4 regions of the Corynebacterium uberis genome follow, and region 1 is predicted to be linked to each of the others. Evidence: predicted binding sites of a transcription regulator. Region 1 holds the regulator's gene; each other region holds the start of a gene.
What was found. The regulator LexA, encoded in region 1, represses DNA repair genes until DNA is damaged. The targets are predictions, from matches to a motif close to CGAACANNTGTTCG.
Positions count from the first base shown of each region.

Region 2: the regulator LexA is predicted to act here: its motif matches at 1,421-1,434, upstream of LH390_RS04855 (HNH endonuclease signature motif containing protein).
Region 3: the regulator LexA is predicted to act here: its motif matches at 1,948-1,961, upstream of LH390_RS02440 (error-prone DNA polymerase).
Region 4: the regulator LexA is predicted to act here: its motif matches at 2,071-2,084, upstream of LH390_RS10820 (HNH endonuclease signature motif containing protein).

Region 1 covers NZ_CP085051.1:1,434,646-1,437,880, forward strand. Annotated here, with positions in the region: gene hrpA (ATP-dependent RNA helicase HrpA) at 1-200, shown strand, start outside; gene nrdR (transcriptional regulator NrdR) at 207-659, opposite strand; gene lexA (transcriptional repressor LexA) at 1,562-2,287, shown strand; gene LH390_RS06665 (DeoR/GlpR family DNA-binding transcription regulator) at 2,586-3,235, shown strand, end outside.
Region 2 covers NZ_CP085051.1:1,038,779-1,042,013, reverse strand. Annotated here, with positions in the region: gene mnmA (tRNA 2-thiouridine(34) synthase MnmA) at 1-106, opposite strand, end outside; gene LH390_RS04855 (HNH endonuclease signature motif containing protein) at 153-1,367, opposite strand; gene LH390_RS04850 (PTS sugar transporter subunit IIABC) at 1,650-3,235, shown strand, end outside.
Region 3 covers NZ_CP085051.1:528,002-531,236, reverse strand. Annotated here, with positions in the region: gene LH390_RS02440 (error-prone DNA polymerase) at 1-1,926, opposite strand, end outside; gene LH390_RS02435 (MetQ/NlpA family ABC transporter substrate-binding protein) at 2,101-2,958, shown strand; gene LH390_RS02430 (methionine ABC transporter ATP-binding protein) at 3,208-3,235, shown strand, end outside.
Region 4 covers NZ_CP085051.1:2,371,854-2,375,088, reverse strand. Annotated here, with positions in the region: gene LH390_RS10825 (acyl-CoA carboxylase subunit beta) at 1-240, shown strand, start outside; gene LH390_RS10820 (HNH endonuclease signature motif containing protein) at 541-1,968, opposite strand; gene LH390_RS10815 (hypothetical protein) at 2,186-2,548, shown strand; gene LH390_RS10810 (hypothetical protein) at 2,560-3,174, opposite strand; gene LH390_RS10805 (hypothetical protein) at 3,167-3,235, opposite strand, start outside.

The sequences.
Region 1 (3,235 bases):
TCGCCGACGTTGAGCAAGCGCTCGATCAGGTGTTGGCGCGTAAAACCCCCGCGACGGCGAAGACCACGGCGGTTAAGGATATTCGCTGGATGATCCAGGAGCTGCGGGTGAGCCTTTTTGCCCAGCGGCTGGGTACAGCCAGGCCGGTGTCGCGCAAACGGGTGCTCAACGCCATCGACAAGGTGGCACGGCACCGCTAAGTCCGGTTAACGGCGATCAAGCCGGTGGAGAAGCCGGATCTCCTTTTCAAAGTCCGCGGCGGACTCGAAGGACTTGTACACGGAGGCGAAGCGCAGGTAAGCCACCTCATCGAGTTCCCGCAAAGGGTTAAGGATGGCCAGGCCGATGGCATTGGCTTTGATGTGCGAGCCATGATCGCGCCGGACGGCCTCCTCGACCTCTTGGGCCAGCCGCTTGAGAGCATCATCAGAGACATTCCTGCCCTGGCAGGCCCGGCGCACACCGGTGATGACTTTCTCCCTGCTGAAGGGCTCAGTCACGCCGCTCCGCTTGACCACCAGCAACACGGCTTTTTCGATGGTGGTGAATCGGGTCTTGCACTTGGAACACTCCCGGCGCCGTCGAATGGCAGACCCTGCGTCCACGACGCGTGAATCGATGACCTTCGAATGATCATGATGGCAAAAGGGGCAGTACACCAGTGCTACCTTTCCACGCGTCGCCGGGGGGAACACGTGCGTCACACGCGCCGCAGACCATCCTAGTCTTTGCCCACCCCTCCTATCGCTGCACTCCTACGGTGTATCCCATTCCCGCAGGTGACTCCGGCACGACATCGGATTCCCCACCGCTGATGACAACCGCGCCGATGGTCAGGGCGAGTCCGAAGAGCCCACCAACTACATAGGTGGTGATGCGATCTAGACGTTCTGCGCGACGCCCTCGCGGTCCTGTTCGTTCCACAAACGTACCGCCGACCGATCCTTCCCACCCCACCGGGGAAGCTAGCTCCTCCCACTGACTCGAACGTGACAGCGTTCGAACAGGGGCAGCCTTGCCGGTACGAACATGGCTACCGATCGGATCCCACACGGCGACCGCGCAATTCGAGACCGCGGGGCGAGCAGCCGTGATGTTACTGGTGGATACGGGGTTTAATGAGAGGGTCATAGGGGTACTCCTTTCACGAGAGTGGGCCACGTCCGTTACCGACACACAGAGACTAGCAACCTGCCGTGACACTCGAACACTAGGTTCGTACACGTTTGCGATTCATCGTTTCCCTGTTCGTTATAGCACTCATGGCGAAGGCGCGCTAGCGACACGCGGAAAAATCTCGAACACCCGTCCCAACACTGCGGGTGATCGTGTAGGGTTTGGGGCAAGAAGGGTTCCCACGATCCTGGGGAAAGATCACCACCGGGGCGCGGGGGCGCAGCACCGCAGCATGGTCTCCACAGCCTTGTGTCGGCTCGCCACCGATCGCCTCCCGGCCCCTCCCCGGAACCATGACACCCCGTTATTCAGTCCAACTAAGCAACCGTCAGCGAGACCGCGACTAGCCCCGACTAGTCCGCACCGAAGTCAAGGAGCACCACACATGGCACGCACGCCCCGGCAGAAGGCGAATAAGAAGTCGCCGCAGCCGACCTCTACCCCCAAGAATCCCGACCCCGCCAGCCTTTCGGACCGGCAGCGCCGAATCCTTGAGGTCATTCGGGACGCCGTAGTCCTGCGCGGCTATCCGCCGAGCATCCGTGAGATTGGGGATGCCGCAGGGCTGCAATCCACCTCCTCCGTGGCCTACCAGCTCAAGGAGCTGGAGAAGAAGGGATTTTTGCGCCGGGATCCCAACAAGCCCCGGGCCGTAGATGTGCGCCACTTGCCCGGAGACCCCAAGCGCGGTCCAAAGAGCTCTGCCCCGCAGGCTGACGTCCCCCCGGAGGCGGCAGCGACGTCCTATGTTCCCATCGTCGGCAACATCGCGGCAGGATCGCCGATTTTGGCCGAGCAAAACGTGGACGAATACTTCCCCCTGCCCACCGATGTTGTCGGCGGCGGTGAGCTGTACATGCTGCGCGTCTCCGGACAATCAATGCAGGATGCCGGAATTTTCGACGGCGATTGGATCGTCGTACGCGCACAACCCGTAGCAGAAGAAGGCGAATTTGTTGCCGCCTTGCTCGACGGAGAAGCCACGGTCAAGGAATTTCATAAGGACTCCACCGGAGTTTGGCTGCTTCCCCACAATGACGCCTATGACCCCATTCCCGGTAATGAAGCCGAGATCATGGGCAAAGTCGTCTCCGTGATGCGCAAACTCTAGACCACACCCCCGAGGATGAAGTCTCGCGCCGAAACCTCGACCCACATCTGCGATCCAGCACCGTTTACCGCCCCCGCTTGTGGTAGCCCTTTCGGTTGATCGGAACAGAAATCCCGATCAGGTACCGGACCGCAGAGTATCCCTGACCACTGATAACGGCCGTCTCGCCCCACAAAACGGGCATGACCACAATAAAAACAACATGGCCTAGCCGCGGCCATGTTGTTTTTTGTGGAATAATGGCAGGAAACTGGCGCGTCCTTGTTCCGGATACGCCCGACTGGAAAGGATCCCGAGCATGTACGCAGAGGAGCGGCGCCGACAGATCGCGTCGCAGACTGCCGTCGAGGGCCGCGTCAACGTCACGGAGCTTGCGAGCCGCTTCGAGGTCACCGCAGAAACCATCCGACGCGACCTGGCCGTCCTTGACCGAGAAGGACTGGTTCACCGGGTCCACGGTGGAGCCGTGGCCACGCAGTCTTTCCAAACTACGGAATTGTCCTTGGATGCCCGACTGCGTTCTGCGCCCAGCGCAAAGTCCGCCATCGCTCACGCGGCACTGGAATTTCTCCCCGACGCCAACGGCGGAATGTTCCTCGACGCCGGTACGACCGTCACGGCATTGTCCGATCTCATTGCAGAAAAGAGCCACTCCCACCAGTGGTCCATTGTTACTAATAGTCTGCCGATCGCATTAAATATGGCAAATAAGGGCTTCGGGGAAATTCAACTCCTGGGTGGCTCTGTTCGGGCCATTACCCAGGCGGTGGTTGGGGATACTGCACTGCGCACGCTGGCACTCATGCGCGCAGACGTGGCGTTCATCGGTACCAACGCGCTGACCCTGGACCACGGCTTGTCCACGGCAGACGCCCAGGAGGCTGCCATCAAGTCCGCGATGGTCACCAACGCGCGCAAGGTGGTAGTGCTGTGCGACTCCTCAAAGAT
Region 2 (3,235 bases), 400 kb from region 1:
GGGAGAGTGCAAGGTGCACCCCGATGACCTCATGCCCGGCTTCCATGGCACGGGCGGCGGCAACGGAGGAATCTACTCCCCCGCTCATGGCGGCAAGGACCCGCACACCATCACCCCTTCTCTTCGCGTCTTTGTGCGGGACACGAGTGTAGTCACCACCATGGGCGAGTATCCAAACCGACCTCCTCCCGCGCGGCCCTGCGCGCCAGTTCGCGGGCACGCTCGCACCGCTGGCTGCGGTACTGCGCAATGGTGCGCGCCCAGGCGATTCCCCGGCAACTCAGCGGGCCGCTGGGCACCGATACTTGCCAGGTGGCATCATCCATCATCCACACGGCAATGCCGGTGGATGGGTCGAGGAGGTAGCGCACCACCCCATCGGTTTTCATATTGTGATGATGCTGGCACAGGTTGGCCAGGCCGTCGCAGCTGGTAGATCCCCCCTCGTGGTGGTTGATCCGATGGTCCTGCTGCGCGGTGTCAGCGGGATGGGTACAGCCCGGGAAGCGGCAGGTGCCGTCACGCCCATCCACCCACGCCGACAATCCCCGGGTGGCATCGTGGGCCGCGGTGTATTCGGTACGCGCGCTGTCCATGTCGCGCACCTGCGTCACCATGGACTCCCACTGCCGCTGGGAACGCTCGCTGAGCCAACCGGCCTGCGGCATCCACGCCGGGGCGGCCTCAATATCTGTGGCCTTATACAGGTTGAGGACCACTCGGGTGGTGCTCTTCTCCTTGACCAGGGCGACGAACGCCTCCCCCAGGGTGGTGTTGTCCTTGGCCGCACGGGCCCGCACGAGCTTGTCTAGCCACACGCCTTCATCAAGGTCCAGCGTGATAAGGAAATCGGAGGTGACATCGTTATGGTCTACCCCGTAGCGGCGTTGACGCGGCGGCTCCTTTTGGCCCGGAATAATCTCCGGATCCAGCGCCCGAATAATCTCGGTGAGCTTGGCTTCCAATTGCCGCACCGTAGGAAGCGCCTGCCCGGGAACCGTGGGCGTGAGATACGCAGTCAAATGCCTATCGACGTCCCCGAAATCCTCCCGATCAACAGCCTCCATGAGCCTGCCAATTGCCGTCACCCGATCCAGGTCCAGATGAAACAACTCATGCTGAAGCGCGTTGAGCAACGGCAGCCGAGACAGTACATCCAGTCCCACGATGATCGAGTTTTTCAACGTGTACGGCCGCGCGCCCGTGTCCTTGACCAGCCGGGCCACGGACGTGCGCATGGCCTCATCACCGCGCGGAACCTGGGATTCCCAGAAAAGATGGGTTGCGCGCACAATGTCCCGATAGTGCACAGCTACCGGATTTTCCGGGTCATTGACAGTGAAGTAACAGTCTGGTGTGACGGGCATTTCAAGGCCTCCCCCCTCCGGGGGCATGCTCTCCCCCCGGTACGCTCAGTCCCCGTTCACATGTTCCCCTCCCACTATACTCCCTTCCACCACCGCGTCAAGGTTCATCAGCCCAGGTTGTACAGTTAAGGCTCCACCATTGACCGGCACCACTTAGCCCCAGGCCGCCTCGAATGCACTTACTAGTGCGGCAGCACTGATTGGCCAAAAACCATCCCGCTTTCTCCCCCCGGTGTTAACCTGAACCGAAAGTTGCATGACCGCTTCCAAAGGAGCCCACGGATGGCCACACAATCCCTAGTAGCACCGGTCTCAGGCACCGTTATTGACCTGGCCGATGTCCCCGATCCCACCTTTGCCAAAGGCGCCCTAGGCCAAGGCTTTGGCATCGCCGATCCCACGGACACCACCGTCGTCTCCCCCGTCACCGGCACGGTGACCATGGTGGCGCGGACCAGCCATGCCATCGGACTGCATACCGAAGACGGCCTAGACGTGCTGGTCCACCTGGGCATCGACACCGTTGAGCTGCAGGGACGCCCCTTCGCGCTGAGCGTGGTCAAGGGCGATCAGGTCCAGGCAGGCGACGCCATCGCCACCTGGGACACCGAGCTTGTTGCGCAGGAAGGCAAGTCCACCTGCACCATCGTCGCCGTCACCAACTCAGCCACCACCTGCGAGCGTATCGACGCCCACGTGGGAACCGTGAGCGCAGGCGACCCGGCGGCAACAATCGTCCGCAGCGGCGAGGACGAGCCTGAGCAGCAGCAGCCGCAGGATGAGCAGCCTGCCGCCGCCGTCGCCCCACTGAGCCAGGACCAGCTGGCCGCCGCCATCATTGACGGGGTCGGTGGCGCTGAGAATATTCGCAACCACACCCACTGCATCACCCGGCTGCGCTTCAACCTCAAGGACGAATCCCAGGCCCGCACTGAGTATCTGCAGGGTCTCGACGGGGTCATCGAGATCATCCGCGCCGGCGGGCAATATCAAGTGGTCATCGGCCCCGGTGTGGAGGACCTCTATGACACCCTGGCTGCGCAGCTCGGCGGTGCCGATGATGCCCCTGCGCTGGCGGGGGACGTCGACAAGCCCACGACCACCTGGGGATGGGTCAAGCATGGCTTTGCCTCCCTCATCGGTGTGATCACCGGGTCCATGATTCCGGTCATTGGACTGCTGGCCGCCTCCGGCATTATCAAGGGAATCCTGTCCCTGCTGCTGAACTTTGACGTCATCACCAAGACGTCATCCACCTTCATCCTCATCGACGCGATGAGTGACGCCGTGTTCTACTTCCTGCCCATCTTCGTCGGCTTTACCGCCGCACGCAGGCTCGGCGCGGACCCCATCATCGTGGCCATCATCGGCGGTGTGATCACCTACCCCGCCATCATCAAACTGGCGGAAGGCGATGCCTCCTCCAGCCTGCTGGGTATGCCCCTCAACGCGGACTTCTTCGGGCTGCCCTTCCACGTAGCCCAGTACTCTTACTCCATCTTCCCCATCATCGTCGCCGCCTGGCTGGCCTCCATCCTCGAACCCCAGCTCAAGCGCTTCATCCCAACCACCGTGCGCATGATCTTCCTGCCCCTGGTGGAGGTCGTGGTGGTCTCCCTGGCAATCCTGCTGCTCCTGGGCCCCGTGGTCATGTTCATCTCCACCGGCATTGCCAACGGCATCCAGGCGCTCTATGACCTCTCCCCGACCATCTCCGGGCTGTTCATCGGCGGGTTCTACCAGTCCCTGGTCATCTTCGGCCTGCACTGGGCCGTCATCCCCCTGGTGGCCCAAGACATCGCGCTCAACGGCAACTCCCCGCTCAACGCCATCATCTCCGCGACCATGGTCGCCCAGGGCGGGGCGGT
Region 3 (3,235 bases), 910 kb from region 1:
CGCCACTTCCACCACGAGGTCAAAAAATACGCGGGGTTTGAGCCGCGGCAGGGTGGCCAGCTGGGCGCGGGATTCCACCTGGAAGACCCCGACGGCATCGCCGCGCGACAGCATGTCATACACGGCCGGCTCCGTCAGGTCTAGGTCCCAGAGGTGGATGGTTGTTCCGGTTGTCTGCGCCACCAGATCCACCATGTGGTGCAGCGCCTCCAGCATGCCCAGGCCCAGCAGGTCAAACTTCACCAGCCCGGCGCCCGCGCAGTCATCCTTGTCCCACTGCACCACGGAGCGATCCTTCATGCGCGCCCACTCGGTGGGCACCACGCGCGCTAGCGGACGATCACAGATGACCATACCGCCGGAGTGAATGCCCAGGTGGCGGGGCTGGCCAAGGAACTGGTGCGCAAGCGTAGCCACGTCTTCTGGCACCTCATGGACCCCTTGCGCCCAGGAGTCAGCCGCGCCCTGCGGGTAGCCCAGAGCGCGCGCGGCATCGCGGGTAGCGCCCTTGCGGCGATAGGTAATCACGTTGGCCACCTGGGCGGCGTTGTCGCGCCCGTAGGTGGCATAAACATACTGGATGACCTCCTCGCGGCGGGTCGATTCGATGTCTAGGTCAATGTCTGGTGGGCCGTCGCGTTCCGGGGAAAGAAAGCGCTCAAAGAGCAGCCCGGCGCTGATCGGTTCCGCGTTGGTGATCCCCAGGGCGAAGCACACCGCGGAGTTCGCCGCCGAGCCGCGGCCCTGACAGTAGATGTTTTCCCGGGCACAAAAATCCACGATGCCCAGCACGATGAGGAAGTAGCCCGGAAAGTTCAGCTCCTCAATGACCCCCAGCTCATAATCGATCTGGGCCCACGCCCGGCGCTGAACGTCCGCGCTGCGCGCCGCGTAGCGCCGCTGGCCCCGGGTGCGCGTCAGGTGGGCCAGCCACGTCATCTCCGTGTAGCCCTGCGGGGTGGGGCAGTCCGGAAGCTGGGGGGCCACCAGGTTAAGGGTGAAGGCACACTCCGCCGCAATTTCGCAGGTCTGTGCGATCTCTGCCGAGCGGTCGGGGGCCAGGGCCGCCACCTGCTGCCCGGAGCGCAACCACGGCGCCCCCATGGGGTGCAGGCGCGGGGCGGCCTGCCCCACGGATTCCCGGCACGCCAAGGCCCGCTTGGCCGCAGCCAGGCGCACCCCGTCCCGGGTGGCGGCGGCCGGGGCGGCGCTGATAATGGCCCGCAGTCCCGCCCGCCCGCTGCGCGCGCACCGCTGGCGGGCGGCGTCGAGAGCCATGGCGTGATCAGCATCCTCCGGGACCATGGTGGCCTGGTACTCCAGGACCACCCCCTGGGGCCCAAAGCAGTCCACCAGTTCCTCCAGGCGGTCTGCCCAGGTGTGATTGGCCAGCACTAGGCACGTCCCGGCCAGGCGCTGCGCAAGTTGCGCAAGCGGCGGATAGGCCACCTGCCCCTTGGTCCCGGTGACCATGTGCGCATGGGTCAAGACCTGGCATAACGCCTGGTATCCCGCCGGTCCGCGGCAGATGACCGGCAGGACGGCGCCACCAGCACTGTCTAGGGTCAGCTCCGCGCCGATGATGGTGGGCAGGCCGGCCTTGGCTGCGGCCTCGGCAAAGCGCACCACGCCATAGAAACCATCCCGGTCGAGCAGCCCCAAGCCGCACAGGCCCAGCTCGACTGCGCGGGCGACGAGCTCCTCCGGCTCGGAGGCGCCGCCGAGGAAGCTGTAGGAGCTGACCGCATGCAGCTCGGCGAAGGGGATGGACGGGGCGCGCCGTGCGGGTGGCTCCGGTGCCGCGGTGGGGGGAGGGGGCGTCGTCAAGCTGGGGGGACCTGCCGGGATAAGGTCCGGGTGGGGGCGCCCGGAGAGGATCCTTTCTATGCGCGACCATCCCAGGGCCGACCCGCCGTGAAAACGCATGCTTTCACCCTAGCGCAGAATCGAACACCCGTTCCACGATGGGGGCCGGGTACAGCCGCAGAGTGACACGCTCTGTCTAGCCCGCAGACCCGTTTGTAGACCGAGCGGTACGGTGGCTGCTATTGTCGCTTCCAAGTTCTTTTCCACAAAACACTCCCCCGAAAGGTCCCACCCATGAAACTGCGCGCACTGTTTGCCACCATCGGCGTCGCCGCCATCGCCGCAACCGGCCTGACCGCCTGCGGCAGCGAAGATACCATCAAGATCGGCACCACCGACTCCGCCAAGAAGGCCTGGCAGGTCTACGAAAAGAAGGCTCAGGAAGCCGGCATCAACCTCACCGTCCAGGACTTCTCCGATTACAACACCCCCAACGACGCCCTGGCCCAGGGCCAGCTGGACGTCAACCTCTTCCAGCACCTGAAGTTCCTGGCCAACTACACCGCCGGCACCGGCCAGAAGCTCACCCCCGTCGGCTCCACCGAGGTTGTCCCCCTGGCGCTGTTCTGGAAGGATCACTCCTCCCTCGACGGCATCGAAGGCAAGTCCGTGGCCATCCCCAACGACTCCACCAACCAGGGCCGCGCCATCAACGTCCTAGTCCAGGCCGGGCTGATCACCCTGAAGAAGAAGGACACCCTCGACCCCACCCCCGCCGACATTGACGCCGGGTCCTCCAAGGTCACCGTCACCCCCGTCGAAGCCGCCCAGTCGCCGGTGGCCTACGGTGAGGGCCAGCCGGCCATCATTAACAACTCCTTCCTGGACCGCGCCGGCATCGACCCGAAGACCTCCGTCTTCCAGGACGATCCCTCCAGCGCCAGCGCGGAGCCCTTTATCAACGTCTTTGTCACCCGCGAAGAAGACAAGGACAATGACAAGATTGCCAAGCTCGTCGAGCTGTGGCACGACCCGGACGTCCAGGCCGCCGTCGCCGAGGACTCCAAGGGCACGTCCGTGGAGGTCAAGCGCTCCCCCGAAGAGCTCCAGCAGATCCTGCACAAGCTCGAAGAGTCGGCCACCAGCAAGTAGGCCCGCACCCGCCCGCCCCCACCGGGCGGGCACGCGTCCCTCTTGCCCTCCTCTGACTTTCACCTTTCCCCCTTATCCATCAGCCTCACAGTGAGAGCGAGCACCACCCCCGTGGCACCAACATCGCCATCGCCCCACAACGCGCACGACCCCAACACGCCCGCCGTACCGGCAGAGCAAGCCGTACCGGCCGAGCAGGCCACACCGGCCGCACCGGCACACGCCGAGCGCTCCCAGCGCGGCACCCGCCTGGAGTTTAGGGAAACCACCAAGGTCT
Region 4 (3,235 bases), 940 kb from region 1:
ATGATCCAGGGCAAGCAGCTGGCGGCGGCCCCCCCAGAGCAGCGCGACATGATGAAGAAGATGTTCATGGACTTCTATGACCAGAACATGACGTCTCCTTATGTTGCTGCGGAACGTGGGTTCATTGACGCGATGATTCAGCCCCATGAGACTCGGTTGGCGCTGCGGCGCGCGCTGCGGCAGCTGGCGGATAAGGATGAGCGGGATCTGCCGAAGAAGCACACGATCGCGCCGCTGTAGCGCCCGCCAGGACGGCTGACGGGGCCTGATCGCGACAGGCTCAGACGCATCCTCGGGCGCCTCCCGGGGCGCTGGCGGCGGGCCTGGTGGCGGGCATGACAGCAGATCTGGCGGCAAAGCCAGCGGGGTCCGGGTGTGGACAGGCGAAAACCTCGGGAGGGCAGGGCTTAGGAGGGCCAAGGAGCGCCGAGCAGCTTCGACAAGTCTCGCGCAACAATCCCGAGGCAGCCCCGAACAGCCCCCAAGCAGGGGAGCGCAGCCCTGAGCCCCCGCCCACCCGCGTGTGGTTCGGAGTGGCCGTCAGGAGGAGTCGGTGCTGCGCGGCGGGGATGGGCCGGGCTCCGGGGATCCCACCGATTCCGGAGCTTGGGTACGTGTACGCGTGCGTATGCGGTGGCCGGCGCGGCCGGTGTGGGGGTCGCGTTCGGCGTGGCCCATGTTGTGGGCGCCGTCGTGGTTGTCATTGTTGTCGGTGTGGTGGCGTCTGCATAGGAGGGTGAGGTTTTCTATGTCGGTGCGGCCTTGTTTGAGCCAGGGGACGATGTGGTGGACGTCGGTTTGGCAGGCGGGTTGGGTGCATCCGGGGTGGGAGCAGACGAGTTGTTCGGCGAAGAGTGCCAGGCGTTGGAGCAGGCTGGCGGTGCGGCGGCTGCGGCCGGCGTGGAGGACGGTGCCGGTGTCGTGGTCGTGGAGGACGCCGACGTCGTAACGCGCAAGGCCAACCATGAGGAGGTCGATGGGGGTGAGTTGGGCGTGGGTGTTGGTGGGCCAGTGGGGTAGGTGGGTGCGGGCGTCGGCTTCGGTGAGTTCGGCGGCGTCGACGCTGATGACCAGGCTTGCTGCACCGCCGGCGCGGGTCGCGGAGTCGGTGCCGTGGTTGCGCAGGATGTGCCAGAGGCCGTCGAGGCGGCGTTGGGCGACGGTGCGGCGGTCGTCGAGCCCGGGTGCGGGGGTGGTGCCGTCGAGGTCTGGCCCGAAGGCGCCCTTGTTGCGAGCGGGGGCGAGTGTGGAATCGAGGAGTGCTAGGAGGGCGGGCGGCGCGTAGCCGCCGAAGGTGGCGCCGCCGAGGTGGTCGGTTTTGCCGATCCAGAAGGTGCGTTTGCGCATGGGTTCGAGGGGGTCGATGACGCGCCTGTTGCAGTGGCGGACGCGGGCGCGGACCCATTCTTGGAGGTCTTCGGGGTTTCGGTGGCAGGCTTCATCGATGGCGGCGCTGCGTAGGCGGTCGCGTTCGGTGGCGACGTGTGTGGAGAGGCGGGCGAGTTCGGCGTCGATAATCGCGAGCTTTTCCTTGCTCAGTCGGCTGCGGCGGGCACGCTCGCGGCGCTGTTGTACTTCGGGCAGGGGCTCCGGCTCCGGCTCGGCCTCCCGCGACGGCACAGACGCGGGCACAGACGCAGGCGCAGGCACAGGCGCCGGCCCGTAGCGGTGCGCGGCGCTGCGCAGCCGGGATTGGGCTTCGGTGAAGGAGAGTCCGTAGGTGCGGGTGAGGTAGTCGACGGTGCGGCTGGAGCCGACGAGTCGTCCGGCTTCGGCTTTGTCGGCGGCGTGCGCGATGGCGGGGTCGAGGCTGGCTTTGAGGTTCCAGGCGCGTTCGAGTTCTAAGAAGGCGTCGCGGTTGGCGTGGAAGAGGGCGGCGTCGGGCGCGTCTGTGATGAGGTCACACAGCGTGTGCATGGCTTGTGCGACGGTGCCGATGAGCCCGGCGATGTCCGCTGGTGCGGTCACTGTTTCACCCCCTAAAATATCCCCGTGAGCTGCGGTATTGTATGTTTCCGCGGTTGTTGCTGACATTATAAAACACCGCCGTGACCCAGCCCCGAAACCGTACGAACAGCCGTTCGAACCCCTCCAAAAACCGCACCCCGGCCCCCGCAGAACCACCCCGCCACGTAAACTCAAACACGTAAATGTCCACTCAAACCCGAACCTTAGGAGAATGCTTATGACGCTCAAGCCAATCGTGTGTGCTGTAGCTCTCGCGGGGATCGCCGCGTCGGCCACGCCCGCCCTCGCTCAGGAGGCCGCCGCGCCCAGCCCCGCGGTGGTGGACAACAGTCACGGCCAGATCCAGCAGCAGCGCGCGGAAGAGGCCATCGCCGCCATTGAGGCGGAGGCCGGCCACCCGCTGGTTTCGGTGCGCTACGACGGCGAGTTCCCCGTCATCTCGCTCCTGGACTCCTTCGACGAAGACGCTGATCAGGACTATTTCCACCGCATCGTTGACGCCCTGAAGGCTGCCGGCTATGCGGAGGTTGCTGCCCTGGGCAAGCCCGTCTACGCCACCCCCGAGGGCCCGGAGGCTTAGTCTCCGAACGCTTATCGACGCCCCCTTCCGCACCCTCGCCACGCCCGCCCCGCAGCGAGCACGCCCAGCCCCACCAGAACTACCACCGCCACACCGTGCGCCACACCAATCTGCCCCGCGTAGAGCCACCCGAAGGTCCACGCCGAGTAGGGTTCCCACGCGGTGAATCCGCCGACGATGATGGCAAACACGCCGGCGATGAATCCGGGGAACCCGTCGCCCCAGCGCGCGGTGGCCACGACGGTCAGGAATCCGAACACAAAGAGCACGGGGGCAACTACGGGGCCGACGCCGCTGGCGGCGATGACGGGGGTAGCGATCGCCCCCAGTACCACCGCGTGCCAGGCGTTCCAGGCGGCGAGCCTGCCCCAGCGGGTGGTGGGAACTAGCACCAAAGTTCGGCCTGCCCCGCGCCCCCGAAACGTCCCGTCCTGCGGCGGGGTGATCAGCGCGGTGTAGAGCCCGGCGAAGCTTCCGGCGAGGTAGACCACCTCGCGGGGCAACACCCCCAGCAATGCGCCTGCACCCCAGAGGACGGCAACAAAGCAGCCCAGGGCTATGAGATAGCTGGCCATCCCGCCGGCTCCGGCGCGCAGCCAGGCGGGAAACCAGTGGACTCTAGGCATGGCAGGCCCGGATGGCGGGCAGGAGTTCTGCGAGCCGTGCGGTGCGCTCGGGGCTGAGGGA